Regions from separate parts of the Pseudomonas sp. PVC-3-1 genome, predicted to be linked through region 2. Evidence: predicted binding sites of a transcription regulator. Region 2 holds the regulator's gene; each other region holds the start of a gene.

What was found. Region 2 encodes FliA, which starts transcription of late flagellar genes. Its sites were predicted from a motif close to CTAAAGTTTNNNNNNNNNNNGCCGNTAA; they were not measured.
Positions count from the first base shown of each region.
Region 1: a site for FliA is predicted at 3,933-3,960, ahead of AC2T4A_RS28610 (methyl-accepting chemotaxis protein). Genes of this name have one in related genera too.
Region 3: a site for FliA is predicted at 3,350-3,377, ahead of AC2T4A_RS09750 (methyl-accepting chemotaxis protein). Genes of this name have one in related genera too.
Region 4: a site for FliA is predicted at 4,128-4,155, ahead of AC2T4A_RS07585 (methyl-accepting chemotaxis protein). Genes of this name have one in related genera too.

Region 1 is NZ_CM172023.1:6,207,912-6,215,087, reverse strand. Features, by position in the region: gene AC2T4A_RS28615 (methyl-accepting chemotaxis protein) at 1-1,545, opposite strand, end outside; gene AC2T4A_RS28610 (methyl-accepting chemotaxis protein) at 1,998-3,893, opposite strand; gene AC2T4A_RS28605 (Flp family type IVb pilin) at 4,049-4,243, opposite strand; gene cpaB (Flp pilus assembly protein CpaB) at 4,620-5,540, shown strand; gene AC2T4A_RS28595 (type II and III secretion system protein family protein) at 5,556-6,788, shown strand; gene tadZ (type 4b pilus Flp biogenesis protein TadZ) at 6,854-7,176, shown strand, end outside.
Region 2 is NZ_CM172023.1:2,967,287-2,974,462, forward strand. Features, by position in the region: gene flhA (flagellar biosynthesis protein FlhA) at 120-2,243, shown strand; gene flhF (flagellar biosynthesis GTPase FlhF) at 2,255-3,565, shown strand; gene fleN (flagellar synthesis regulator FleN) at 3,730-4,557, shown strand; gene fliA (RNA polymerase sigma factor FliA) at 4,554-5,303, shown strand; gene AC2T4A_RS13955 (chemotaxis response regulator CheY) at 5,501-5,875, shown strand; gene AC2T4A_RS13960 (protein phosphatase CheZ) at 5,895-6,677, shown strand; gene AC2T4A_RS13965 (chemotaxis protein CheA) at 6,710-7,176, shown strand, end outside.
Region 3 is NZ_CM172023.1:2,107,636-2,114,811, reverse strand. Features, by position in the region: gene AC2T4A_RS09765 (di-heme oxidoreductase family protein) at 1-899, shown strand, start outside; gene AC2T4A_RS09760 (imelysin family protein) at 915-1,976, shown strand; gene AC2T4A_RS09755 (DUF1513 domain-containing protein) at 2,077-3,171, shown strand; gene AC2T4A_RS09750 (methyl-accepting chemotaxis protein) at 3,423-5,048, shown strand; gene AC2T4A_RS09745 (efflux RND transporter periplasmic adaptor subunit) at 5,340-6,482, shown strand; gene AC2T4A_RS09740 (multidrug efflux RND transporter permease subunit) at 6,566-7,176, shown strand, end outside.
Region 4 is NZ_CM172023.1:1,622,481-1,629,656, reverse strand. Features, by position in the region: gene mscK (mechanosensitive channel MscK) at 1-811, shown strand, start outside; gene selO (protein adenylyltransferase SelO) at 870-2,330, shown strand; gene AC2T4A_RS07590 (bifunctional O-acetylhomoserine aminocarboxypropyltransferase/cysteine synthase) at 2,596-3,873, shown strand; gene AC2T4A_RS07585 (methyl-accepting chemotaxis protein) at 4,243-6,162, shown strand; gene trxC (thioredoxin TrxC) at 6,275-6,709, shown strand; gene AC2T4A_RS07575 (YiiD C-terminal domain-containing protein) at 6,793-7,176, shown strand, end outside.

The DNA.
Region 1 (7,176 bases), 3.2 Mb from region 2:
GATCTGCTGCGCGGACTCCTGGGCGCGGTGAGCGAGGTTGCGCACTTCGTCCGCCACCACGGCGAATCCACGACCCGCCTCGCCGGCGCGGGCGGCTTCGATGGCGGCGTTCAGCGCCAGCAGGTTGGTCTGCTCGGAGATGCCCTTGATCACCTCCAGAATCTGCCCGATGTTCACCGTACGGCTGTTCAGCGACTCGATGTTGGCGCAGGCCGAGCTGATCTTGTCCGACAGCATGTTCATCGCGCTGATGGTCTGCTCGACCACCTGGCGGCCGTCACCGGCCTGGTGCGAGGCGTCGGTGGCGTGGTGCGAGGCATCGGCGGCGTTGCGGGCGATTTCCTGGGCGGCGGCGCCCAGCTCGTTGATCGCCGCGGCCACGCTGTTGGTGCGGTTGGATTGCTCGTCGGAATTACTCATGGACGAGTTGGAGGCATTCACCACCAGTTGCGAGACGTCGTGCAACTGGCGCGCGGTGGAGGCCACTTCGCGGATGGATTCATGGATGCGCTCCACGAAGCGGTTGAACGCGTTGCCCAGCACGCCGAACTCGTCGTTGCTGGCGACCTTCAGGCGCTTGGTCAGGTCGCCTTCGCCCTGGGCGATGTCTTCCATGGCGCGGCCCATGGTGGTCAGCGGCTGCATCAGCACGCGGATCAGCATGCCCAGCAGGAGCAGGATGGCGACGATGGCGATGGCGGCGGCGATGATGGCCGAGGCGCGGAACTTGCTCAGCATGGAGTAGGCCGCGTCCTTGTCGATGGACAGGCCGATGTACCAGTTCACGGACGGCAGGCCCTTCACCTGGGTAAAGCTGAGGATGCGGGTGTGGCCATTGAGCTCAGCCTCGCTGAAGCCGCCGCCGATTTTCGGGGTGTTCTGCGGGTAGATGTCGGAGAGGGACTTCATGATGAAGCTCTTGTCCGGGTGCACCAGGATCTTGCCGTCGCCGCTGACCAGGAAGGCGTAGCCCATGCCGCTGAAGTCCAGCGAGTTGATGATCTGCACCAGGGTCTGCAGGCCAAGGTCGCCGCCGACTACACCCAAGGTCTTGCCGCCAGCGCGGGCCGGGGTCGCCACGGTCATGATCAGTTCCTGGGTGGCGGCGTCGATGTACGGCTCGGTCAGCGTGGTGCCGCCAGCGGCGACGGCATCCTTGTACCAGGGGCGGGTGCGCGGGTCGTAACCGTCAGGCATGGCGCTGTTGGGGCGCATGGTGAAGGTGCCGTCTTCCTGGCCCAGGTAGGTGAAATTGAAGGTCTTGCGCAGGCTGTCCTGCTCCAGCAATGCGCTCAGATGTTCCGCTGCGCTGTCGCGGGCAATGGTCTGTGCGGTGCTTTCGATCAGCAGCAGCCGGCCACTCAGCCAGTTCTGGATGTTGCTGGCGCTCACGTCGCCCATTTCCCGCAGATAGTCTTCGAGGTCCTCGCGGATCGCGTTGCGCTGCAGGTAGTCGTTGTAGAGGGTGAAGAGGGCGAATGCCGAGAAAACAACAAGAGAAGCGGCCAGGAGAATCTTATGGCTGAATTTCAGGCTCTTGATCATGCTGCGTCGAGTCCGGAAGTAGTGGGATGCCTGAGCGGCGTTGGTCCGGGCGACAGATCCGGTGTCGCCGCAGGACGTCCGTTCCTGTGGTGTGAAACGGACGGCGCCGGCGCGGCGGATAGCCGTGCGGGCGTGGCCGGAACTCCCTTGTGCCGGCGGTGACGACAGGCCCGGTTTGTTGGTTGGTATCAAAGGCCTTCACCCTTGATTTCGGCGTGCCCGAGGGAAGCTTGAAAGAGTCGGACGAACGGTAGGAGTGGCTCTGTGGTAGGTGTTTCAGCGGTGATACAGGCTGGTTGGGGCCAAGCCTGAGAAAGCGGAATTTGGTGGTAGGGTCGGGATGGGCAGGTTCGCGAGCAAGCTCGCTCCTGCAAGAGCCCCGACCTGTAGGAGCGAGCTTGCTCGCGAACAAAAAAGGCGCCAAAAGGCGCCTTTTTTCATCTTCGCAAGAATCAGATACGGAAGCTGTCCACCAACTGGCGCAGCCGGCCTGCCTGGTTCTCCAGGTCCGCGCAGGCGCGCAGCGTGGCCTGGAGGTTTTCCACGCCTTCCTGGTTCAGGGTGTTGATCTCGGTGATGTCCATGTTCAGCGAGTCGACCACGGCGGTCTGCTCTTCGGTGGCGGTGGCGACCGACTGGTTCATCGAATCGATCTCGCCGATGCGGAGGGTGACGCTGGCCAGGCGCTCGCCAGCGCGGTTGGCAATCTCGACGCTCTCCAGGCTGTAGCGCTGGCTTTCGGTCATGGTATCCACGGCTTCGCGGGCGCCGACCTGCAGCTCCTCGATCATCTTCTGGATTTCCTGCGCGGACTCCTGGGCCCGGTGGGCGAGGTTGCGCACCTCGTCCGCCACCACGGCGAATCCACGGCCAGCTTCGCCGGCGCGGGCGGCCTCGATGGCGGCGTTCAGCGCCAGCAGGTTGGTCTGCTCGGAGATGCCCTTGATCACCTCCAGAATCTGCCCGATGTTCACCGTGCGGCTGTTCAGTGACTCGATGTTGGCGCAGGCCGAGCTGATCTTGTCCGACAGCATGTTCATCGCGCTGATGGTCTGCTCGACCACCTGGCGGCCATCGGCGGACTGATGGCTGGCGTCGGTCGCATGGTGCGAGGCGTCGGCGGCGTTGCGGGCGATTTCCTGGGCGGCGGCGCCCAGTTCGTTGATCGCCGCGGCGACGCTGTTGGTGCGGTTGGCCTGTTCGTCGGAGTTGCTCATCGAGGAGTTGGAAGCATTCACCACCAACTGCGAGACGTCGTGCAGCTGGCGTGCGGTGGAGGCCACTTCGCGGATGGACTCGTGGATACGCTCGACGAAACGGTTGAAGGCATTGGCCAGCACGCCGAACTCATCGTTGCTGGCGACGTTAAGGCGCTTGGTCAGGTCGCCTTCGCCCTGGGCGATGTCCTGCATGGCGCGCCCCATGTCGGTCAGTGGCGCCATCAGCACGCGGATCAGCATGCCCAGCAGGAACAGGATGGCGATGATGGCGATGACGGTGGCGATGATGGCGGTGTTGCGGAAATCGCTCAGCATCGCGTAGGCGGAATCCTTGTTGAGCACCAGGGCGACGTACCAGGTCACGCCCGGCAGGCCTTTCACCGGGGTCATGGAGACCAGCTGGTCCTCGCCGTTGATGCTGACTTCCTGCACGCCCGGCTGCACCTTGGGTGCGCCTTGCTGGTAGACCTCGCCGAGGCTCTTGAAGATCAGGCTGCTATCGGGGTGCAGAAGGATTTTGCCGGCGTCGCTGACCAGGAAGGCATAGCCATCGCCGTCGAACTTCAGCGAGTTGATGATCGCCGTGATGGTTTCCAGCTTCATGTCGCCGGCGGCCACGCCGACCAACTGGCCATTGCGCATGACCGGCATGGACATGGCGAGGATCTGCTCGTTGGTGCCGGCATCGAGGAAGGGCTCGGTCACGATCAGCCGGCCGGCGGCCACGGCGTCCTTGTACCAGCCGCGGGTGCGCGGGTCGTAGCCGTCGGGCATCGGCGCATAGGGGCGCATGGTGAACACGCCGCTGGCGGCTTCACCGAGGTAGACCGATTCGAAGTTCTTCTGGAACACCTGCTGCTCCAGCACGTGCTGGATGCGCTCGGACGTCGGTTCGCCATCGGCCAGTTGCGCAGCTTCCGCTTCCACCAGTTGGATGCGCCCCTCCAGCCAGCTCTGGATGTTGCTGGCGGTCAGGCTGCCGACCTCGGAGAGATAGGATTCGGTGTCAGAGTGGATCGCGTCGCGCTGGCGCAAATCGTTGAAGAAGATGAAACAGGCGAAGGCGAAGGTAACCACGAGGGAGGCAGCCAGGAGAATCTTCCTGGAGAAGGACAGCGAACGAAGCATTGGTAAAGCATCCTGCTGTGAAACGGGTTTGAGCAGGCTGTATCGGCAGCGCAGGGCGCAACTTTAGAAAACTTTCATGCACGCAGCAGAACAAGTTCCCGCGCCGGGCGCGGGAACTTCCAATTAGGTAGAAGAGCGGAAATCAGGAATAACCGCTATTTCGCTTTTGCAACTTCGGTCTTGATGCTGTCCATGATTACGCCAAGGTCGGTTCCGATCAACGCGGCCGCGCTGATGACGACTACCGAGATCAGTCCCGCAATAACCGCATATTCGATCGCTGTTGCCCCTTCCTTGTCGGCCATGAATGCCTTGGCCTTGCAATACAGTTTCAGGGACAGGTTTTTTATTGTCAGGTCCATCACGGGTGCTCCCTCGAATACCACCGGGGCGGCGCCCCGACTTCATCGTCAGGCTAGGCGTCGTATGGCTGAATGCAATTGTTCAAATAGCGCTAATACCAAAGTTATAACCCTCTCGGCATATAAGTAATTGCATGTCGTAAATTTAACCGGCGTAGTTGACGCTCTAAACACAGCTACTAGATTCTGATTTGGAACAAATAAAAGCTGATTATGAGGAATGATTCTTATCGAACTTCCTCGCCTGGCCGAAACAACAATAAAGGTCTGAAGGACAAGCACTGGCGGTGCCGGTGGCTGACTTCTCACGACAAGGCCGTGGACCCTCGGTCCGCATTTTTCGACATTCCCCAAGGACGTCGTCATGAATAGCAAGGTGCTGATGGTATTCGCCGGGCTGTTGTTGGTTTGCGCTGGCGTGGTGGGGTACCTGGGGTTACAGGTTGGCAAACCGGCCGCGCCGGTGACTGGGGTGGTCCAGGAGGTAGCGCCGGCGGCGATGGCCGAGGCCGACAAGCTGCAGCGCACCGCCGTGGTGGTGGCCGCCCGTGACCTGCCGGCCCTGGCTGTGATCGGCAAGGACGATGTCAGCGTGGAGATGCTCCGCACTGCGCCCGCTGGCAGCTTTCCCAAGCCTGAAGCGGTGATCGGCCAGCGCGTCTGGGTCGCCGTTCCGGCGGGCAATATCCTCACTTCCGCCATCACCGAGCCGGGTGGACCATTGGCCCGCACCATCCGCCCGGACGAGCGCGCCATGGCGATTGCCGTGGACGAGGTCATCGGTGGCGGCGGTTTCGTGCTCCCCGGCGACTACGTCGACGTCATGCTCTTCGTCCAGGATCAGCAGAGCACCGAGCGCAGCCTCAGCGCCCAGGTGGTGCTGCCTGGTGTGCGGGTGCTGACCTACGGCGAACAGATCGCCGTTGCCACCGACGGCCAGGCACGCAACGCCGGCGACCCCAAGGACAAGACACCCAAACCGCCGCGCACTGCCGTGCTGGCGGTACCCGCCGAAGCCGCTTCGCGCCTCATGCTGGCCAGCCAGGCCGGTTCCCTGCGCCTGGCTGTGCGCAGCAAGGACGAGAACCTCTTCGAGAAGGAGCAGCAGGGCCGCTATATCCAGGCCTCGCTCGGTGGCGCTTCCAGCCAGCCGATCACCCTCGAGCAGCTTATTGGCAAGCCGCGTCAGGCCCAGGCGCCCGCCGTGCGCCAGGTCTCCGCCCCGCAGGTCGACGCTGGCGTGGTGGTCTACCGCGGCACCACCGTTTCCCGTGAAGCACATTGAGCAAGGAGTGCATCGATGTCCAAGCGCTTCATCCTTCCCCTGGCCGCACTGCTGGCCTGCGCCGTCCACTCCGCGGCGCAGGCCGTGCCGAGCGCCTGCGCAGGCTTTGCTGACCAGCAGTTGAACCTCGACGTCGAGCAGGGCGCCCAGCGCGACCAGCAACTGCCGGTGCCGATCAAGCGCCTGGCCATCGGCGACCCGAACATCGCCGACGTGCAGGTGCTCGACAAGCGCGACTTCCTCATCACCGGCAAGACCGAGGGCCTGACCAGCCTGCTGATCTGGACCGCTTGCAGCGACCAGCCGATTCGTACCGTGGTGCGCGTCGGTGCGCGTGCGGTGGGCGACGTGGCCGGGGCTACCGGCGTCGGCGCCGGCAGCCTGCCCAACCAGGTGCAGACCGATATCCGCTTCGTCGAGGTCAGTCGCAGCAAGCTCAAGCAGGCCAGCACTTCGCTGGTGCGGCGCGGCTCCAACACCTTCGTGCTGGGCTCTCCGGGCAGCCTGGGCAACATGACGGTCGATCCCGTCGGTAACCTCGATGGCACCTTCGGCAATGCCAACGGCGGCTTCAACATCATCTGGGGCGGCGGCAGCAGCAAGTGGTTGGGTTTCATCAATGCCCTGGAAGGCAGCGGCTTCGCCTACACCCTGGCGCGCCCGAGTCTGGTGGCCACCAGCGGGCAGAGCGCGTCGTTCCTGGCCGGTGGCGAGTTCCCGATTCCCGTGCCCAATGGCGACAAGGACACCATCACCATCGAGTACAAGGAGTTCGGCGTGCGCCTGACCCTGACCCCGACCGTGATGAACGACAAGCGCATCGCGCTCAAGGTCGCGCCGGAAGTCAGCGAGTTGGACTTCTCCAGTGGCATCCGCACCAACGACATCGCCGTACCCGCGCTGACCGTGCGGCGTACCGATACCAGCGTGATGCTCGCCGACGGCGAGAGCTTCGTGATCAGCGGCCTGATCAGCAGCAGCACGATCAGCAATATCGACAAGTTCCCCTTCCTGGGCAGCATCCCGGTGATTGGCGCGCTGTTCCGTTCCTCCAGCCTGGACAAGGATGACCGCGAACTGCTGATGATCGTCACCCCGCACCTGGTGCAGCCGCTGGCGGCCAATGCCGCGCTGCCCAAGCTTCCCGGCGAAGGGCTGCGCGACTACGACCCCGGATTCGGCGAGTTCTATTTCCTCGAGGACGGCCGCTTCGACAAGCGCAAGGCCAGCAGCGGGATGTCGCACTGATGGATACCTACGAAGCGCTGACCCGCCAGAGAGCGGGAGGCAAGGCAAAACAAGGGAGCACCGGCATGAGTCAGACTTTCGTGGCGCTGGTCCAGCATGCCGGCGAGCAGGAATGGCTGCAGAGCAGCCTGGCCGGCTGCGGGCAGGTGGTCCTGGCCAACAGCGGAACGCTGGAGGAGCTGCTGTCGCTGCTCGACGTCACCGGTGCGACGGTCCTGTTCACCAGCCTGAACAAGGCCAACCTGGTCTCCCAGGGCTCGCTGATCGAGGGGCTGGTTTCCGCGCGACCGCTGCTTTCGGTGGTGGCCGTCGGCGATGGGCTGGACAACCAACTGGTACTGGCCGCCATGCGCGCAGGAGCTCGGGACTTCGTCACCTACGGCGCCCG
Region 2 (7,176 bases):
TTTCCAGCCCTTCGAGAAAGTTGGAACGCTTCCTGCAAAACCCTGTGCGGATGCCCGGTTGGGCGTCAAAAGTTTGATCCGGCGGCCACCTCGGCCGCCAACGCGCAGGGGAATCACGGGTGGATCGTACGCAACTGATCGGCACTGTTCGCAGCAATCTGGTAGGGCTCAGCCGGGGCAACCTCGGCGTGCCGCTGCTGCTGCTGGCGATGCTGGCGATGATGACCCTGCCCATCCCGCCGTTCCTGCTGGATGTGCTGTTCACCTTCAACATCGCGCTGTCCATCGTCGTCCTGCTGGTCAGCGTGTATGCCCTGCGCCCGCTGGATTTCGCCGTATTCCCGACCATCCTGCTGGTCGCCACCCTGTTGCGCCTGGCGCTGAACGTCGCGTCCACCCGCGTCGTGCTGCTGCACGGCCATGACGGCCACGCCGCCGCGGGCAAGGTGATCCAGGCCTTCGGTGAGGTGGTGATCGGCGGCAACTACGTCGTCGGTATCGTGGTCTTCGCGATCCTCATGATCATCAACTTCGTGGTGGTCACCAAGGGTGCCGGGCGTATCTCCGAGGTGAGCGCGCGTTTCACCCTCGACGCCATGCCCGGCAAGCAGATGGCCATCGATGCCGACCTCAACGCCGGCCTGATCGAGCAGGCGGAAGCCAAGAAGCGTCGCGCCGAAGTGGCCCAGGAAGCCGACTTCTATGGCTCCATGGACGGTGCCAGCAAGTTCGTCCGCGGTGACGCCGTCGCCGGCCTGCTGATTCTCTTCATCAACCTCATCGGTGGCGTGGCCATCGGCATGATCCAGCACTCGATGAGCTTCGGCGACGCCGGCAAGGTCTACGCCCTGCTGACCATCGGTGACGGCCTGGTGGCGCAGTTGCCGTCGCTGCTGCTGTCCACCGCCGCCGCGATCATGGTGACCCGCGTCTCCAGCTCCGAGGACATGGGCCAGCAGGTCAACCGCCAGATGTTCGCCTCGCCCAAGGCGCTGGCGATCTCCGCCGCCATCCTGATCGCCATGGGCCTGGTCCCGGGCATGCCGCACGTGTCCTTTGTCGGCCTGGGCGGCTTGGCTGCCGCTGGCGCCTACCTGATCTGGCACCGCCAGCGCCAGGCCAGCCAGAAGGCCGAGCAGGAAGCCCAGACCCAGCAGGAGCTGCTGCCGGCGCAACGTGCCGAGCAGACCAAGGAGCTGGGCTGGGACGACGTGACCCCGGTTGACATGGTCGGTCTGGAGGTGGGCTACCGCCTGATTCCGCTGGTGGACCGCAACCAGGGCGGCCAACTGCTGGCGCGGATCAAGGGCGTGCGCAAGAAGCTGTCCCAGGACCTGGGCTTCCTGATGCCGTCAGTGCATATCCGCGACAATCTCGACCTGCTGCCCAACGCCTACCGTTTGACGCTCATGGGCGTCAGTGTGGCGGAAGCCGAGATCTATCCGGACCGCGACCTGGCGATCAACCCCGGCCAGGTGTTCGGCACCCTCAATGGCATCGCTGGCAAGGACCCGGCCTTCGGCCTGGAAGCGGTATGGATCGAGGCTTCGCAGCGCGACCAGGCGCAGTCCCTGGGCTACACCGTGGTGGATGCCAGTACCGTGGTTGCTACCCACCTGAACCAGGTGCTGCACAAGCATGCCCACGAGTTGCTCGGCCACGAGGAAGTCCAGCAACTGATGCAGCTGCTGGCCAAGACCTCGCCCAAGCTCGCCGAAGAGCTGGTGCCGGGGCTGATTTCCCTGTCGACCCTGCTCAAGGTGCTTCAGGCGCTGCTGCAGGAGCAGGTGCCGGTACGCGACATTCGTACCATCGCCGAAGCCATCGCCAACGTGGCAGCGAAGAGTCAAGATCCCGCCGCGATGGTGGCGGCGGTTCGCGTCGCGCTGTCCCGCGCAATCGTGCAAACCATTGTGGGACTAGAGCCGGAGCTGCCTGTGATCACTCTGGAACCCAGGTTGGAACAGATATTGCTCAACAGTCTTCAGAAGGCCGGACAGGGCTCCGAAGACGGCATGTTGCTGGAACCCGGAATGGCCGAAAAGCTGCAGCGCTCGATGGTTGAGGCGGCGCAGCGTCAGGAGATGCTTGGCAAGCCGGCGATTCTGCTGGTGGCAGGTCCCATCCGCGCGATGATGTCGCGATTCGCCCGGATGGCGGTTCCCACCATGAACGTGCTGGCCTACCAGGAAATCCCGGACAACAAACAAGTCACGATTGTTGCCACCGTTGGGCAGAATTGAGGTCCAAGACCATGCAGGTAAAACGCTTCTTCGCCGCTGATATGCGTCAGGCCATGAAACTGGTCCGTGACGAACTGGGCCCGGATGCCTCGATCATCGGCAATCGCCGTGTCGCCGGCGGCGTGGAGCTGACCGCGGCGCTGGATTACCAGGCCCCGGTGGCTGCCAGCAAGCCGAACCCGGCGCTGGAAGCCGAACTGCGCAAGACCCAGGCGAAGATCGCCCAGGCCAAGGCGGACCTGTCGGCCCCTGCCCGCGCAAGCGATGGTGTGCGCAAGGACCGTCAAATGTACGGCACCCAGGCGCCGCGTCGCAGCGCTGCCGAGACCCTCGCCGAAGCCATGGACGCTCCGGTCGCCCCGGCGCCCGCCGCTGCCGGCCAGCAGGCGCTGGAAGCCATGCGCTTCGAGCTCAACGGCCTGCGCGAACTGATTGAAGTGCAGCTGGGCTCGATTGCCTGGAACCAGTTGCAGAACCAGCGTCCGAAACAAGCCAACCTGTGGCGTCGCCTGCAACGCATGGGGCTGCCGGCCGATCTGTCGCGCAACCTGCTGGAGCGCGTGGCGTCCATCGCCGACCCGAAGCAGGCCTGGCGCATGCTGCTGGCGCACCTGGCGCGCTCGATCAATACCGCGGAAATCGACCTGCTGGAGCAGGGTGGCGTGATCGCCCTGGTCGGCCCGGCCGGCATGGGCAAGACCACCACCCTGGCCAAGCTGGCTGCCCGCTACGTGCTGAAATATGGCGCGCAGAGCATTGCCCTGGTGTCCATGGACAGCTTCCGCATCGGCGCCCAGGAGCAGATCAAGACTCTCGGCCGTATCCTCAATGTGCCGGTGACCCTGGTCGATCCGGGCCAGTCGCTGATCCAGGCCATGGCGCCGCTGGCGCGCAAGCGCCTGGTGCTGATCGACACCGCCGGCCTGCCGGCCAACGACCCGGCGCTGCGCATGCAGCTCGAAGCGCTGTCGTCGCTGAGCCTGAACGTGAAGAATTACCTCGTGCTGGCCGCGACCAGCCAGAGCCAGGTGCTCAAGTCCGCCTGGCAGAACTATCGTTCCTGTGGGCTGGCCGGGTGCATCCTGACCAAACTGGACGAAGCGGGAAGCCTCGGCGAAGCTCTGGCTCTGGCTATCAGCCAGCATCTCCCGGTAGCCTATCTGGCTGACGGGCCGAAGATCCCGGATGACCTGCATGTGGCACGCGCGCACCAGTTGGTGAGTCGTGCGGTGAGCCTGCAGTCGCCCGAAGAGCCCTGCGAAGACGCCATGGCGGACATGTTCGCCGGTCTTTACCAACAGCCGGTGCGTCGCGCCAGCTGAAGATTGTGAGCCCCGTGTGGGGCGTGGGGTGGCCGCTTGGGCCGCCCAAGCGATGCGGATGCTCTGTTAGACGATCCGCGAGCGCCGGAGGCGGTAGAGCACTGCAACCGGATTAGCCGAAACGCCAGAAGCGTGACGGTCGAACGACGAGACAAGGTATTGATATGGGTATGCATCCCGTTCAGGTAATCGCGGTCACTGGTGGCAAGGGTGGCGTAGGCAAGACCAACGTGTCAGTGAACCTGTCGCTGGCGCTGGCCGATCTCGGCCGCCGCGTCATGCTGCTGGACGCCGACCTGGGCCTGGCCAACGTTGACGTGCTGCTGGGCCTGTCGCCCAAGCGGACGCTGGCCGACGTGATCGAAGGCGAATGCGACCTGCGCGACGTGATCCTCCAGGGGCCCGGCGGCATCCGCATCGTCCCGGCGGCCTCGGGCACCCAGAGCATGGTGCACCTCACGCCGATGCAGCACGCCGGCCTGATCCAGGCCTTCAGTGATATCAGCGACAACATCGATGTGCTGGTGGTGGATACCGCTGCCGGCATCGGCGATTCGGTGGTGAGCTTCGTCCGTGCCGCCCAGGAAGTGCTGCTGGTCGTTTGTGATGAACCCACGTCCATCACCGATGCCTACGCTTTGATCAAGCTGCTCAATCGCGACTACGGCATGACCCGATTCCGCGTGCTGGCGAACATGGCCCACAGCCCTCAGGAAGGCCGCAATCTGTTCGCCAAGCTGACCAAGGTCACCGACCGCTTCCTGGACGTGGCGCTGCAGTACGTCGGCGCCATCCCCTACGACGAGTCGGTGCGTAAGGCCGTGCAGAAGCAGCGTTCGGTGTATGAGGCGTTTCCGCGCAGCAAGGCTTCCCTGGCCTTCCGTGCGGTGGCGCAGAAGGTCGACAGCTGGCCGCTGCCGGCCAACCCACGAGGGCACCTGGAGTTCTTCGTCGAGCGCCTGGTGCAACATCCCACGGGTTCGGCCGTATGACCGCGGCCTCCGGAGCGCGTATGTACAGCAAGGCACAGGCGCACAACTCCCAGGAACTGCTGATCCAGAAACACGCCCCTCTGGTGAAGCGCATCGCCTACCACCTGCTCGGCCGCCTGCCGGCCAGCGTGCAGGTGGAGGACCTGATGCAGGCCGGCATGATCGGCCTGCTGGAGGCAGCGAAGAAGTACGATCAGGGCAAGGGCGCGAGTTTCGAAACCTACGCCGGCATCCGCATCCGTGGCGCCATGCTCGATGAGGTGCGCAAGGGCGACTGGGCGCCGCGTTCGGTCCACCGCAACACCCGCATGGTCAGTGACGCCATCCGCGCCGTCGAGGCGCGCACCGGACGTGACGCTAAAGATCAGGAGGTTGCTGCCGAACTCAATATGAGCCTCGAAGATTATTACGGCATCCTCAGCGACACCCAGGGCAGCCGTCTGTATAGCTTCGATGACATGTTGCAGGACGGCGACCAGGGTAGCGGCTTTGCCGAAGACGCATCGCACCACGACAACGAGCCGTCCCACGGGCTGGAGGATGAACGCTTCCAGGCGGCCCTGGCCGACGCCATCACCAAGCTGCCCGAGCGTGAGCGACTGGTGCTGGCCCTGTACTACGACGAGGAACTCAACCTCAAGGAGATCGGCGAAGTACTGGGCGTCAGCGAGTCCCGCGTCAGCCAGTTGCACAGCCAGTGCGCCGCGCGCCTGCGTTCGCGTCTGGCGGAGTGGCGCGCTCGCTGAGCATCGGGTAGTTTCGCGTCGACTGCTTCTGAGAGGCAGTGCTGAAGGGATTTTCCTTAGGCAAGTTATAGGCTTACGAATTTTTGGGTGACGTTCCTTTGACGCGCCCACAGCAAAGAGCGCACGGCGCTCAATGAATTGACGGCACGCCCGCCAGGGCGCGTTTGGTATCGATGGAGGCAGGTTTGGACAAGAACATGAAAATTCTCATCGTGGACGACTTTTCCACGATGAGGCGCATCATCAAGAACCTCCTGCGGGACCTGGGGTTCACCAACACCGCAGAGGCCGACGACGGCACCACTGCGCTGCCGATGCTGCACAGCGGCAACTTCGACTTCCTCGTTACCGACTGGAACATGCCCGGCATGACCGGCATCGACCTGCTCCGTGCAGTCCGCGCCGACGAGCGTCTGAAGCACCTGCCGGTGCTGATGGTCACCGCCGAAGCCAAGCGCGACCAGATCATCGAAGCGGCTCAGGCCGGGGTCAACGGCTATGTGGTCAAGCCTTTCACCGCTCAGGTGCTGAAAGAAAAGATCGAGAAGATTTTCGAGCGGGTCGGCAGCTGAGGCTGACCAAGAGGGCGTCATGGATTTCAACGAATCCGCGGGTGACTTCGAGTCGACCCTGAAAAAACACGCGCGCGAATTGGTCGACTGCCTCGAACGCGGCGAAGTCCAGACTGCCGTGCAGCTGATCTCCGAGCTCAACCAGGCGCGCGATCGCGGTCTTTACCAGGAAGTGGGCAAGCTCACCCGTGAGCTGCACAACGCCATCGTCAACTTCCAGATCGACCCCAGCTCGCCACGCGCCCAGGAAGTCTCGCAGATCGCCGACGCCACTGACCGCCTGTCCTACGTGGTGACGATGACCGAGAAAGCGGCCAATCGCACCATGGACCTGGTGGAAGAGTGCACCCCGGTGGTCATGCACATCGAGACCCAGGCCAAGGAACTGCAGGAAGACTGGTCGCGCTTCATGCGCCGCGAGCTGGGTCCCGAAGCCTTCCGCGACCTCGCCAAGCGTGTCGAGCAGTTCCTCTACATCAGCGCCCAGGACAGCCGAAAGCTCTCCGCGCACCTGAACGACATCCTGCTGGCGCAGGACTTCCAGGACCTTACCGGGCAAGTGATCAAACGCGTCACCAAGCTGGTGACCGAGGTCGAATCGAACCTGGTGAAGCTGGTCTGGATGGCAGGGCAGGTCGATCGCTACGCCGGCATCGAGCATGACCACGAGAGCATGCGCGACGCGGTGGAAAAAGAAAGATCGTCCAAGGGTGAAGGTCCGCAGATTGCTGCCGATACAAGAAAGGACGTCGTGTCCGGTCAGGACGATGTCGACGATCTGTTGTCCAGCCTTGGTTTTTAAGCGTCCGCTGACGCTGTAGAGGGAGCACCCGAATGAGCTTCGACGCCGATGACGAAATCCTCCAGGACTTCCTGGTGGAGGCCGGCGAGATCCTCGAGCTACTGTCCGAACAACTGGTCGAGCTGGAAAGCCGTCCGGAAGACATGGACCTGCTCAATGCCATCTTCCGTGGGTTCCACACCGTCAAGGGTGGGGCGGGCTTCCTCCAGCTGAACGCGCTGGTCGAGTGCTGCCACATCGCCGAGAACGTCTTCGACATGCTGCGCAAAGGCGAACGCCGCGTGGATGCCGAACTGATGGACGTGATGCTGCAGGCGCTGGATACCGTCAACGTCATGTTCCAGCAGGTCCGTGACGCTGAGGAACCGACGCCGGCTACTCCCGAGCTGCTCGCTGCGCTGTCACGTCTGGCTGATCCGAACGCTGCTCCGGCCGAAGCGCCGGTTGCCGCTCCGGTGGCCGCCGAGCCGGTTGTAGAGGAAGCTCCTGCTGCTCCTGC
Region 3 (7,176 bases), 860 kb from region 2:
TGCCGGTGACTTTCAAGGACGGCACCGTGGTCGAGCTGCGCAAACCCAAGCTGCGCATCAGCGACCTGGGCTACGGCCCGATGCATGCGGACACGATGTTCTCCGCCCGCATCGCCCCGCCGATGATCGGCCTGGGCCTGCTGGAGTCCATCAGCGAAGCGGACATCCTCGCCAACGCCGAGCTCCAGGCCAAGGGTGGCGATGGCGTGCAGGGCCGCCCAAACCGCGTCTGGGACGATGCCACGCAGCAGACGGTCCTCGGCCGCTTCGGCTGGAAGGCCGGGCAACCCAACGTCGCCCAGCAGAACGCCCACGCCTTCTCCGGCGACATGGGCCTGACCAGCGACCTGCTGCCCAGCGACGACTGCACGGCGGCGCAGACCAATTGCAAGAACGCCATCGATGGCGGCAAGCCGGAAGTCAGCCAGCACATCTTCAACCAGGTTGCCTTCTACGCCCGCAACCTCGCGGTGCCGGCACGGCGCAAGCACGACGACCCGCAGGTGCTCACCGGCAAGGGCCTGTTCTTCGACAGCGGCTGCGCCAGTTGCCACACGCCCAAGTTCACCACCGGCGCCAACGCCGCCGAACCGGAGCTGGCCAACCAGGTCATCCGTCCCTACAGCGACCTGCTGCTGCATGACATGGGCGAGGGACTAGCGGACAATCGCCCGGAATTTCTCGCCAGCGGCCGCGACTGGCGCACGGCGCCGCTGTGGGGCATCGGCCTGACCGAGACGGTCAATGGCCACACCCAGTTCCTGCATGACGGCCGCGCCCGCAACCTGCTCGAAGCCGTGCTCTGGCATGGCGGCGAAGCCGAAGCGGCCAAGCAACGCGTATTGAATTTCGACGCCGGGCAGCGCGATGCCCTGCTGGCGTTCTTGAACTCACTCTAAGGAGCCGAGCCCACCATGTTCCGCCCCCGACTGCTGATCACCAGCCTCGCCATCGCCCTGGGCGCCTGCTCGCCCACCGACCCGCAGGCCACCACCAGCGCCACGCTGGCCCAGCAAGTGATCCTGCCGACCTACAGCCGCTGGGTCGACGCCGACCGCGCGCTGGCGGCCAGTGCCCTGGCCTACTGCCAGGGCAAGGAAGACCTGACCAAGGCGCGCGCCGACTTCATGGCCGCGCAGAAGGCCTGGGCCGAGCTGCAGCCGCTGCTGGTCGGCCCGCTGGCCGAGGGCAACCGCTCCTGGCAGGTGCAGTTCTGGCCGGACAAGAAGAACCTTGTGGCGCGCCAGGTCGAACAACTGCTGAGCAGCGGCAACGCGATTTCCCCGGCGACCCTGGATAAATCCAGCGTCGTGGTCCAGGGCCTGACCGCCTACGAGTACATTCTCTTCGACGCCAAGATCGACCTCGCCAATGCCGAAACCAAGGCGCGCTACTGCCCGCTGCTGGAGGCCATCGGCAGCCACCAGCAAGCGCTGGCGGAGAACATTCTGGCGCAGTGGAAGCAGGACGGCGGCATGCTCGCCCAGCTCTCCAAGTTCCCCAACGAGCGCTACGCCGATGCCCACGAGGCCATCGCCGAGCTGCTGCGCGTGCAGGTCACCGCACTGGACATGCTGAAGAAAAAACTCGGCACCCCGCTGGGCCGCCAGAGCAAGGGCATCCCGCAGCCCTTCCAGGCCGAAGGCTGGCGCAGCGACATGTCGCTGGCGAGCCTGGACTCCAGCCTGACCGGCGCCCAGGCGCTGTGGGACGGCACCGACAAGAAGGGCCTGCGCGCCCTGCTGCCGACGGAGCAGAAAGAACTGGCCGGCAAGATCGATGCGGCCTACGCCGACGTCCACGGCAAGCTGAAGGCCATCGATAAACCCCTCAGCGAGCTGCTCAAGGACGAAGCCGGCATCAAGCAACTGAACGAGCTGTACGACAGCCTCAATGTCGTCCACCGCCTGCACGAAAGCGATCTGGCGAAGGCCCTCGGGGTGCAGCTCGGCTTCAACGCCAACGACGGCGACTGATTCGGTCTGCTGCGCGTCGGCCAGGTGACGTATCTTTCCGCCTAGCCTGGCTCTAGCTCGCAAGATCGATGGAATACCAGAAGTAATAGAGGTGAACGCCATGTTGCGACGTCACGTGATCGGCCTGGGCAGCCTGCTGCTCGGCGCCCTGACCTTCGGCGGCTGGACGCTGTCACGCAAGGGCAAGGAGCCCCTGGTGCTGTCCGCCCGTGACGACGCGGATGGCAAGCACTACGCCGTCGGCTATCGCCTGGACGGCAGCTGTGCGTTCGCCACCGAAGTCGGCCTGCGCTGCCACGACGTGGTGCAGCACCCCAGCCTGCCGCTGGCGCTGTTCGTGGCAAGGCGTCCAGGGCGGCAAAGCTACCTGATCGACCTGAACGACGGCCGTCTGTTACAGACCCTCGACTCGCAAACCGACCGCCACTTCTACGGCCATGGCGTGTGGCACAAGGACGGCGAGTGGCTCTACGCCACCGAGAACGACACCACCGCCCCGGGGCGCGGCATGCTCGGCGTGTACCGTTTCGACGGCGAGCGCCTGAGCCACACCGGCGAGATTTCCACCCACGGCCTCGGCCCGCACCAGGTGTCCTGGATGCCCGACGGCGAGACCCTGGTCGTGGCCAATGGCGGCATCCGCACCGAAGCCGAAAGCCGCGTGGAGATGAACCTTGATGCCATGGAACCGAGCCTGGTGCTGATGCACCGTGACGGCAGCCTGATCTCCAAGGAAACCCTGCCACAACAGATGAACAGCGTGCGCCATCTGGCCATCGCCCAGGACGGTACCATCGTCGCCGGCCAGCAATACATGGGCGACTCCCACGACCGTGCCGACCTGCTCGCCATCAAGCGGCCGGGGCAGCCATTCCAGCCCTTCCCGCTGGCCGACGAACAGCGCCTGGCCATGACCCAGTACACCGCCAGCGTCGCCGTACACAACGAACTGCGCCTGGTCGCGCTCACTGCGCCGCGCGGCAACCGCTTCTTCATCTGGGACCTGGATACCGGCGCCGTGCGCCTGGACGCGCCGCTGCCCGACTGCGCCGGCGTCGGCGCGGTGAAGGACGGCTTCGTCGTCACTTCCGGCCAGGGCCGCTGCCGCGTCTATGACTGCCGCCAGGAGCGCATCGCCGGCACGCCGCTGGACCTGCCCCCAGCCTTCTGGGACAACCACCTGCACCTGGCCTGAGTCCATACACCCCGCGAGCGTAGGAGCGGACTTCGTCCGCGATGTGCCTAGCCCACAAGCTGAGCTGCCGGGAAACGATCGCGGACGGAGTCCGCTCCTACGTGATCCTCAACCTCACGGCATCCAGCTGAACGCCCGTCCCAGAGCGGCCGACGACGCTACCACTCATCTGCTCGGGCTCAAATACGCGCCCGCGCGGCCGATGCAAAGACTGACCGATTCCCACCCTGCGTCTTAGAGGCGTACCCACGATGTCCCCCAACTCCTCCCTGCGTACCCAGATCCTTTCGCTGCTGGGCGGCAGCCTGCTGCTCGTGCTGCTGATCGCCCTTGCCTGCTTCCACTTCCTCTCCGGCAGCGTCGGCGCCTACCAGCGCCTGCTGGACGGCCCGCTGCAATCCTCGCAACTGGTCGACCAGGCCAACCTGGCCTTCAAGGTCCAGGTGCAGGAATGGAAGAACGTCCTCCTGCGCGGCCAGCAGCCGGTCGATCTGAACAAATACTGGAGCCAGTTCGAAGACCAGGAACGCGCCGTGCAGGAGGTCCTCGGCCGCCTGGAGCAGAGCGCCAGCGACGATCCGCAACTCAAGACTCAGGTAACGCGCCTGCGCGACGAGCACCGGCAGCTCGGCCAGGCTTATCGCAAAGGCCGCGACGCCTACCTCGCCGCCGGCAGCGATCCGCGCGCCGGCGACGCCGCCGTGAAGGGCATCGACCGCGCCGCCAGCGAGCAGATGGCCGCCCTGGTGGACAGCCTGCACCGCGACGCCCAGGAAGAAGCCAGGAGCATTTCCGCCAGTGCTCACAGCACCGTCATCAGCGGCAGCCTGATCCTGCTGATCTCTGGCCTGGTGCTGGGCCTGCTCAGCCTGTGGCTGGTCAATCGCAACCTGATCGGCCCGATTGCGCGACTGATCGAGCACATCGCCCAGCTCAGCGAAGGCAACTTCGGCGAGCGCGTCGACGCCAGCCGCCGCGACGAACTGGGCCGCCTGGCCCGCGCCGCCAACACTCTGCGCGACTTCCTGGCCGAGACCTTCACCCGCCTGAAACACAGCACTACCGAACTGGACACCGCCAGCGGCGAGCTGAATGCCATCGCCACCCTGATGGCCGAAGGCACCCGCGAGCAGTTCTCGCGCACCGACCAGGTGGCCACGGCGATGCACGAGATGTCCGCCACCGCCCAGGAAGTCGCCCGCCACGCCTCCGATGCCGCGCGCGCCGCCGACGACGCCGACCAGCACGCCCAGCAAGGCGGCGAAGTGATGAAGACCACCATCGTCACCATCACCGAGATGAGCAACGAGATCGCCAACACCGCCGACGTCATCCGCCGCCTGGAAAGCGACAGCGGGCGCATCGGCAAGGTGCTCGAAGTGATCCGCGGCATCGCCGACCAGACCAACCTGCTGGCGCTCAACGCTGCCATCGAGGCTGCCCGCGCCGGGGAAGCTGGCCGTGGATTCGCCGTGGTCGCCGACGAAGTCCGCACCCTGGCCCAGCGCACCGCCGAGTCGACCGCCGAGATCCACCAGATCATCGACACCGTGCAGACCGGTTCGGTGAACGCCCTGCGCGCCATCGAGAACGGCCAGACCCGCAGCGAACAGGGCGTGGAGCGCGTCACCCAGGCCGGCGAAGTGCTGCGCAGCATCACCCTGGCCGTGGAAGCGATCCGCGACATGAACCGGCAGATCGCCACCGCCGCCGAGGAACAGACCTCGGTTGCCGAGGACATCTCGCGCAACCTCACCGAGATCACCGCCATCGGCGCCACCAACGAGGAGAACGTGGTGCGCACCCAGGGCGCCAGCCGCCACCTGCATGGCCTCTCCAGCGAGATCGCCGACGTCACCCGCAAGCTCAGCGCCTGATCCCTTCTGCCACATGGACGTGGCTTCTGCCCCTGAGTTGCCCGCTGCACTGATCCGGCGCATATCTACCGCAAACAACCTTACTTTTCGTGGGAAACCTCTTGTAATCGCAGCCCTTTGACTCGCCGGGCATTCAGGCATAAGGTGCGCAATTCCGCCCCGCAATGGGGCGTCCCACGTATCGGCTTCAGAGCCTGATCGACATCTGCGCGAACGGAAGGCTGTCCGGTTGAATTGCCGGGCGAGCGATCGCGCCCGATTGCTGCCAGGCACGTACCAAGGAACAGGAAGATGTTGCGCCGCATGCTGATCATGCTGGGCGTAGTTGCCGTCATCGTTGCGGTGCTCGCCGGCTCGAAATACCTCTCCATCACCAAACAGATCGCCATGTTCTCGGCACCGCGTCCGCCGGTGAGCGTGAACGCCACCCAGGCCGAGCAGCGCGATTGGCAAAGCCGCCTGGCGGCCATCGGCACCCTGCGCGCGATCCAGGGCGTGACCCTGACCGCCGAAGTCTCCGGCACGGTCAGCGCGGTGCAGTTCGTCTCCGGCGACAAGGTCAAGGTCGGCCAGCCGGTGGTACAGCTGGAATCCAACGTCGAGCAGGCCACCCTGCGTACCGCCGAGGCAGACCTCGGCCTGGCCCAGGTCGAGTACGAACGCGGCAAGAGCCTGGTGGGTCGCCAGGCGATTTCCAAGAGCGAGTACGACCGCCTCGCCGCCCAGCTGAACCGCTCCACCGCGACCGTCGCGCAGCTCAAGGCGAGCCTGGACAAGAAGCGCATCCTCGCGCCCTTCTCCGGCACCATCGGCATTCGCCAGGTGGACGTCGGCGACTACGTGTCTCCCGGCACCGAGATCGTCACCCTGCAGGATCTTTCGACCCTGCAGGTGGACTTCTTCCTGCCCGAGCAGGACTTCCCGCTGCTCAAACGCGGGCAGAAGGTGGTGGTGCGCGTGGCGGCCTATCCGGGCCAGAGCTTCGACGCACAGATCGACGCCATCAGCCCCCGCGTGGACAACCAGACGCGCAACCTGCTGGTTCGCGCCAGCATGGCCAACCCCGACGGCAAGTTGCTGCCGGGCATGTTCGCCAACCTGGAAGTGCAGCTGCCGGACAGCGCACCGCGCGTCGTGGTCCCCGAGACCGCCGTGGCCTTCACCCTGTACGGCAACTCGGTGTACGTGGTGGTGCCGCAGAAGAAGAAAGCGGATGACAAGGACGCCGACGTAGCAAGCACCAGCCAGACCCAGGTTACGGAATCGTCGCAGAAGAAGCTGGAAGTCGAACGCCGCTTCGTGAAGACCGGCGAGCGCCGCGAAGGCAGCGTGGTGATCCTCGAGGGCCTGAAGGCCGGCGAAGAAGTGGTGACCTCCGGCCAGCTCAAGCTGGACAACGGCACCGCCGTCGCCATCGTCAAGGACCCGCAGTAATCGCATAGCCGGCGCGGCGCTCGATGCGGCGCGCCAACAGACCCCGCCCTCATCCGGCAGGGTCCGCATTAAGGGATTGAGCTATGTTCACCGATCCGTTCATTCGTCGCCCCGTGCTCGCGACCGTGGTCAGCCTGCTGATCGTCCTGCTCGGCATGCAGGCCTTCAGCAAGCTGGTGATCCGCGAATATCCGCAGATGGAAAACGCGCTGATCACCGTCACCACCTTCTATGCCGGCGCCAACGCCGAAACCATCCAGGGTTATATCACCCAGCCGTTGCAGCAGAGCCTCGCCAGCGCCGAAGGCATCGACTACATGACGTCGGTGAGCCGGCAGAACTACTCGGTGATCTCGATCTACGCGCACATCGGCGCCAACACCGATCGCCTGGTCACCGAGCTGCTGTCGAAGATCGGCGAGGTGAAGACCCAACTGCCGCCCGACGCCGAGGACCCGATCCTCGACAAGGAAGCGGCCGACGCCTCGGCGCTGATGTACATCAGCTTCTTCAGCGAGCAGATGAGTAACCCGCAGATCACCGACTACCTGTCACGGGTGATCCAGCCCAAGCTCGCCACCCTGCCGGGTATCGCCGAGGCCGAGATCCTCGGCAACCAGGTGTTCGCCATGCGCCTGTGGCTGGACCCGGTGAAGATGGCGGCCTACGGCGTCACCGCCGGCGACGTGGCCAG
Region 4 (7,176 bases), 1.3 Mb from region 2:
CCTGCCCGGCCTGCTGGAAGTACTGGTGCTGCAGCGCCTGACCCTGGCCCAGGGCAGTGCCTACGCCATCACTACCCTGTTGTCCTACACCATCAGCGGCATCGGCTTCGTCAGCGCGCTGTCCACCCTCGGGGTCAGCTGGGACAAGCTGCAATGGCTGGTGGCCGCGCTGTCGGTCGGCCTCGGTTTCGGCCTGCAGGCGATCTTCTCCAACTTCGTCTCCGGCCTGATCATCCTCTTCGAGCGTCCGGTGCGGATCGGCGACGTGGTCACCATCGGCACACTGTCCGGCACCGTCAGCCGGATTCGCATCCGCGCCACCACCATCACCGACTTCGACCGCAAGGAAATCATCGTCCCCAACCAGACCTTCATCACCGGGCAACTGGTGAACTGGTCGCTGAGCGATACCGTCACGCGGGTCACCATCAAGATCGGCCTGGCTTACGAGAGCGACCTGCCACTGGCGCGCAAGATCATGCTGGAGGCTGCCCACGCCAACCCGCGCATCCTCCGCGACCCGGAGCCGGTGCTGTACTTCACCACCATCAGCGCCAGCACCTTCGACTATGAACTGCGCTTCCACGTGCGCGAGCTGGGCGACCGCAACCCGGCGGTCGATGAGACCCTCACCCGCATCGCCCTGGCCTTCCGCGAAGCCGGCATCGATATGGCCTTCAACCAGGTCGACGTGTTCCTGAAAAACTTCCAGGGCCAGGAAGCCCAGGTCATCGTCGGCCAGCAGCAACCCGCCGCCACGCCGGTGAAGCTGCCCGCTCCCCAGGACAAGCCCAGCGGCGACAAGGCCTGAGGGTGGACGCCTTCGGAGAAGTCCGAGCACAATGCTCGGACTTGTACCGGAGATGCGCGTGAAAAAGCTCGACGAACTGACCTTCGATAACCGCTTCGCCCGCCTGGGCGACGTGTTTTCCACCCAGGTCCTGCCCGATCCTATCGCCGACCCGCGCCTGGTCGTCGCCAGCCCAGCCGCCATGGCCCTGCTCGACCTCGACCCGAGCGAGGCAGACAACCCGCTGTTCGCGGAAATCTTCGCCGGCCACAAGCTCTGGGAAGAAGCCGATCCGCGCGCGATGGTCTATTCCGGGCACCAGTTCGGCTCCTACAACCCCCGCCTGGGCGACGGCCGCGGCCTACTGCTGGGCGAAGTGGTCAACGACGCCGGCGAGCACTGGGACCTGCACCTCAAGGGCGCCGGCCAGACGCCCTACTCGCGCATGGGCGACGGTCGCGCCGTGCTGCGTTCATCGATCCGCGAGTTCCTCGCCAGCGAATACCTCGCCGCCCTGGGCATCCCCAGCAGCCGCGCCCTGTGTGTGACCGGCTCCAGCACCACGGTATGGCGCGAGACCAAGGAAACCGGCGCGATGCTGCTGCGCATGGCCCCCAGCCATGTGCGCTTCGGCCACTTCGAATACTTCTACTACACCAAGCAGGAAGACCACCTGCGCAGCCTCGGCGAGTTCGTCCTCAAGTCGTACTACCCGCAGTGCCTGGACGACGATAAGCCGTACCTGGCTTTCTTCCGCGAAGTGGTCGAGCGCAACGCCGAAATGATCGCCTTCTGGCAGGCCTACGGTTTCTGCCACGGCGTGATGAATACCGATAACATGTCGATCCTGGGCATCACCTTCGACTACGGCCCCTACGCCTTCCTCGACGACTTCGACGCCAACCACATCTGCAACCATTCCGACGACACCGGTCGTTATTCCTTCAGCAACCAGGTGCCCATCGCCCACTGGAATCTCGCCGCGCTCGGCCAGGCGCTGACGCCCTTCGTCGAAGTGGACGACCTGCGCGCCACGCTGGACCTGTTCCTGCCGCTCTACCAGGCGAACTACCTGCACCTGATGCGCCAACGCCTCGGCCTCACCACTGCCGAAGAGGGTGATCTGGAACTGGTGCAGCGCCTGCTGCAGACCATGCAGAAGGGCGCGGTGGACTACTCGCTGTTCTTCCGCCGCCTCGGCGAACAGGCACCCGAGCAAGCACTGGCCGTGGTCCGCGAGGACTTCGTCGACCTCGCCGGTTTCGACGCCTGGGCCGCCGACTACCAGGCCCGTGCCGAACGCGAAGGCGGCAGCCAGGACCAACGCCGCGCCCGCATGCACGCGGTCAACCCGCTCTACGTACTGCGCAACTACCTCGCCCAGCAAGCCATCACAGCCGCTGAACAGGGCGACTTCAGCGTGGTGCGTCGTCTGCACGAAGTGCTCAGCAAGCCCTTCGAAGAGCAGCCCGACGCCGAGGTCTTCACCCGCCGTCCGCCGGACTGGGGCAAGCACCTGGAGATCAGCTGTTCCTCGTGAGCCGGTTACAAAAACCTGCTTGCGATCTGCTGCGCGTCGGCCGTAGGGCGTTGGAACGCGCCCTCAGATGCTCATTTACAGCACGTAAACTCCGCTCTTGGGGCGCGCTCCGCCTACTTCGGCTCTAGCTCGCAATCTCGCAAACAGGTTCTAAGCTCAGCGAAAAGCGATCTAGCGGCGCCCAGCCGGCATTGCTCCCGGTCATTGACCGGGGCTGGGCGCCGCTCGCATCCTCGGGGCTTTCTGCCACAAGGACGCTCGAACAATGAAACCGGAAACCCTGGCCATCCACGCCGGCTACAGCCCCGACCCGACCACCAAGGCCGTGGCCGTGCCGATCTACCAGACCAGCTCCTACGCCTTCGACGACACCCAGCACGGTGCCGACCTGTTCGACCTGAAGGTCGCCGGCAACATCTACACGCGCATCATGAACCCCACCAACGCGGTGCTGGAGGAGCGCGTGGCCGCGCTGGAAGGCGGTGTGGCAGCACTGGCCGTGGCTTCTGGCATGGCCGCCATCACCTATGCCATCCAGACCGTCGCCGAGGCCGGCGACAATATCGTCTCGGTGGCCAAGCTCTACGGCGGCACCTACAACCTGTTCGCCCACACCCTGCCGCGCTTCGGCATCCAGACCCGCTTCGCGCCGCACGATGACATCGCCGCTCTCGAAGCGCTGATCGACGAGCGCACCAAAGCCGTCTTCTGCGAATCCATCGGCAACCCGGCAGGCAACATCGTCGATCTCCAGGCCCTGGCCGATGCCGCACACCGCCACGGTGTGCCGCTGATCGTCGACAACACCGTCGCCACGCCGATCCTCTGCCGTCCGTTCGAACACGGCGCGGACGTCGTCGTGCACTCACTGACCAAGTACATCGGCGGCCACGGCACCAGCATCGGCGGCATCGTCGTCGACTCTGGCAAATTCCCCTGGGCCGACAACAAAGAGCGTTTCCCGCTGCTCAACACGCCTGACGCGTCCTACCACGGCGTGACCTACACCGAAGCCTTCGGTCCGGCCGCCTTCATCGGCCGTTGCCGCGTCGTGCCGCTGCGCAACACCGGCGCCGCACTCTCGCCGTTCAACGCCTTCCTCATCCTGCAGGGCCTGGAAACCCTCGCCCTGCGCATGGAGCGCCATTGCGAGAACGCGGTGAAGGTCGCGCAGTACCTGCAGGACCATCCGCAAGTCAGCTGGGTGAAATACGCCGGCCTCGCCGATCACCCCGAGCAGGAACTGGCGTTGCGCTACATGGGCGGCAAGCCCGCGTCGATCCTCTCGTTCGGCATCAAGGGCGGACAGGAAGCGGGCGCGCGCTTCATCGACGCGCTCAAATTGGTGGTGCGTCTGGTGAACATCGGCGACGCCAAGTCCCTGGCCTGCCACCCGGCCTCCACCACCCACCGCCAGCTCAACGACGAAGAACTGGAGAAGGCCGGCGTGCCGCGCGACATGGTGCGTCTGTCCATCGGCATCGAGCACATCGACGACATCCTCGCCGACCTCGCCCAGGCGCTGGACTCCGCCAGGGCCTGATCCTGTGAAAACCGAATGAGGCGCCAGACCGGCGCCTCATTCGCGCGTCAGCGGACCTCGGCAATATCTCTTTGCCATCATTTTGCAGACGCCGTACCGGGCCTTTCCGTACAATCCCGCCCAGCGCCGACAGCCAGCGCGCCACCACACCGAACGACACACCAGCGAACAGGGATTCGTCCGCCTTCCCCGCCCCCTGACCTCCGACCCGCCCTACGGCGCCGGCCGGTGGCCAACTTTTTTCGCCCGTGACCATACGGTTCTGCCCAGACCTGCCGATAGGGTCTTGGCGCGGTCCGCCCGCCTGGCCCCCAACAAGAACAATCTCCGAACGGCCTGACTTCACACAACCTTTCCTGGAGATCGTCAATGAACCGCTGGATTTCCGACTTGAGCGTCAACCTCAAGTTGGCCCTGGGCTTCGGCCTGGTCCTCGCCTTCACCGCCATCCTCGCCATAGTCAGCTGGGTTGGCCTGGGCTCGCTGATCGACCGCAGCAACTGGATGAGCGACATCACCGAGCTGAACTCGCGCCTCACCAAGCTGCGCATCACTCGCCTGCAGTACATGATCGCCGACGGCGCCGAACAGGAAGCCGCCAACGTCATGAGCACCCTCGCCGACTTCAAGGCCCAGCAGCAGAAACTCCGCGCGTCCTTCGTCAGTCCCGAGAACGTGCGCATGCTCGACCAGCTCGGCGGGATCATCGCCGACTACGAAAAGTCCCTGGCCGCCATGCGCGCCGGCTACCAGAGCGCGGGCATCACCCGCCGCACCCTGCAGGACAACGCCGCCCGCGCCAACGAGCTGACCGCGCAGATCCAGCAGGACATCCTCAAGGCGCCGGCCGACGAAGAGCGCGCCACCCGCTTCCAGGCCATCAGCGGCACCCGCGAGGACTTGCTGCAGGCGCGCTATGACGTGCGCGACTACCTCGCCACCGCCCTCACCAGCAACGGCGACGGCGTAACCCGCGGCCTGGACGAAAGCATCGCCGGCTTGCCAGCCCTGGAAAGCGTGCTCGGTGTCGCCGAAGCGCCATACGTTCAGCAGCTCGGTACCGCCCTGCGCACCTACCGCGACGCCGTGCAGACCCTGCGCCAGAACATGGCCGCGATCGTCCAGGCGCGCAAGGAAATGACGAACCAGGGCCAGGACATCGTCAAGATCAGCGAAAATCTCTACCAACTGCAGCTTGATCGCCGCGACGCCGAAAGTGCCAAAGCCCGCAGCCTGCAGACCCTGGTCACCCTGCTTGCACTGGTGCTGGGCAGCATCGCCGCGCTGATCATCACCCGCCAGATCACCCGCCCACTGCACGACACCATGGCGGTGGTCGACCGCATCGCCGCTGGCGACCTGTCGCAGACCATCCAGGTCACTCGCCGCGACGAGCTCGGCCGCCTGCAACAGAGCATGCAGCGCATGAGCCAGAGCCTGCGCGAGCTGATCGGCGGCATCCGCGATGGCGTCACCCAGATCGCCAGCGCCGCCGAGGAACTCTCCGCCGTCACCGAGCAGACCAGCGCCGGCGCCAATACCCAGAAGGTCGAGACCGATCAGGTCGCCACCGCCATGCACGAGATGTCCGCCACCGTGCAGGAAGTCGCGCGCAACGCCGAGCAGGCCTCCCAGGCCGCCTCCGCCGCCGACCATCAGGCCCAGGACGGTGACCGCGTGGTGAACAAGGCCGTGGAGCAGATCGAGCGCCTGGCCGAGGAAGTCGAACGCTCCGCCGAAGCCATGCAGCGCCTGGAGCAGGAGAGCGAGAAGATCGGCAAGGTCATGGACGTGATCAAGTCGGTCGCCGAGCAGACCAACCTGCTGGCCCTCAACGCCGCCATCGAAGCTGCCCGCGCGGGCGAGGCCGGACGCGGATTCGCCGTGGTCGCCGACGAAGTACGCGGCCTGGCCCAGCGCACCCAGCAATCCACCGAAGAGATCGAAGCCCTGGTCGCCGGCCTGCAGAGCGGCACTCGCCAGGTCTCCAGCGTCATGCTCGGCAGCCGCGAGCTCACCGCCAGCAGCGTCGCCCTGAGTCGCCAGGCCGGCGATTCCCTCGGCGAGATCACCCGCACCGTCTCCAACATCCAGGCGATGAACCAGCAGATCGCCACCGCCGCCGAAGAGCAGAGCGCCGTCGCCGAGGAAATCAGCCGCAGCGTGGTGAACGTGCGCGACGTCTCCGAGCAGACGGCCTCCGCCAACGAAGAAGTCGCCGCCTCCAGCGTCGAACTCGCCCGCCTGGGTGGACAGTTGCAAACGCTGGTGAGTCATTTCCGGGTGTAATGCGCATGGGCCGGCGCTCGACGTCGGCCCATCTTCGGAAAAGCATTCAACGTACCGTTGAGATCGGACCTGCGAGGCTCCATCTTTGCTTCATAGCCTCTGGAGCCCCGCCATGTCCGATTCCCTGATCATCCCCTGCCCGAACTGCAACGGCCTCAATCGCGTGCCCGCCGCGCGCCTGGCTGACTCGCCCAGCTGCGGGCGCTGCCAGTCGCCGATCGTGCTGGATACGCCGTTCGACCTTGATGAAGCCGGTTTCGCCGCCCAGGCCAAGGGCGATCTGCCGTTGCTGGTGGACGTGTGGGCCGACTGGTGCGGGCCGTGCAAGGGCTTTGCGCCGGTGTTCGAACAAGCCGCCGCGCGGCTGTCAGGCAAGGTGCGGCTGGCCAAGCTGGACAGCGACGCCAACCCGAACCTCTCCACCCGCCTGGGGATTCGCTCGATTCCCAGCCTGATCCTGCTGCGCAATGGTCAGGAAGTAGCGCGCCAGAGCGGGGCAATGCCGCTGCCGCAGTTGCTCGACTGGCTGTCCCGCCAGGGCATCTGATCGCGAGCGTTTCGGTCAATCGGTGCGGTCATTGCCAGACCGCACACGCAGGCTAGGCTTGGGCAGAAAAACGGAGTACGCCCATGCCTTCCTACCCCGAAGAGTTCATCCGCCAGCTCACCGAAGAACACATCACCTTCGTCAAGCGCACCGGCCTCAAGGCCGAGGTGCTGGAACCTGGCCACGTGCGCCTGCGCATGCCGCTCAAGGGCAACGAGAACCACATCCAGAACATGTACGCCGGCGCGCTGTTCACCGTGGCCGAACTGCCCGGTGGTGTGCTGATGCTGACCAGCTTCGACGCGCGGCGTTTCTACCCCATCGTCAAGGAGGCCGGCCTGCGCTTCCTGCGCCCCGCCGCCAGTGATGTGACGGTCGACGCGCGGCTCAGCGAGGAAGAAGTCCAGCGCATCGGCGAGGAAGCCACGCACAACGGCAAGTCAGAGTTCACACTTGATCTGCAGTTG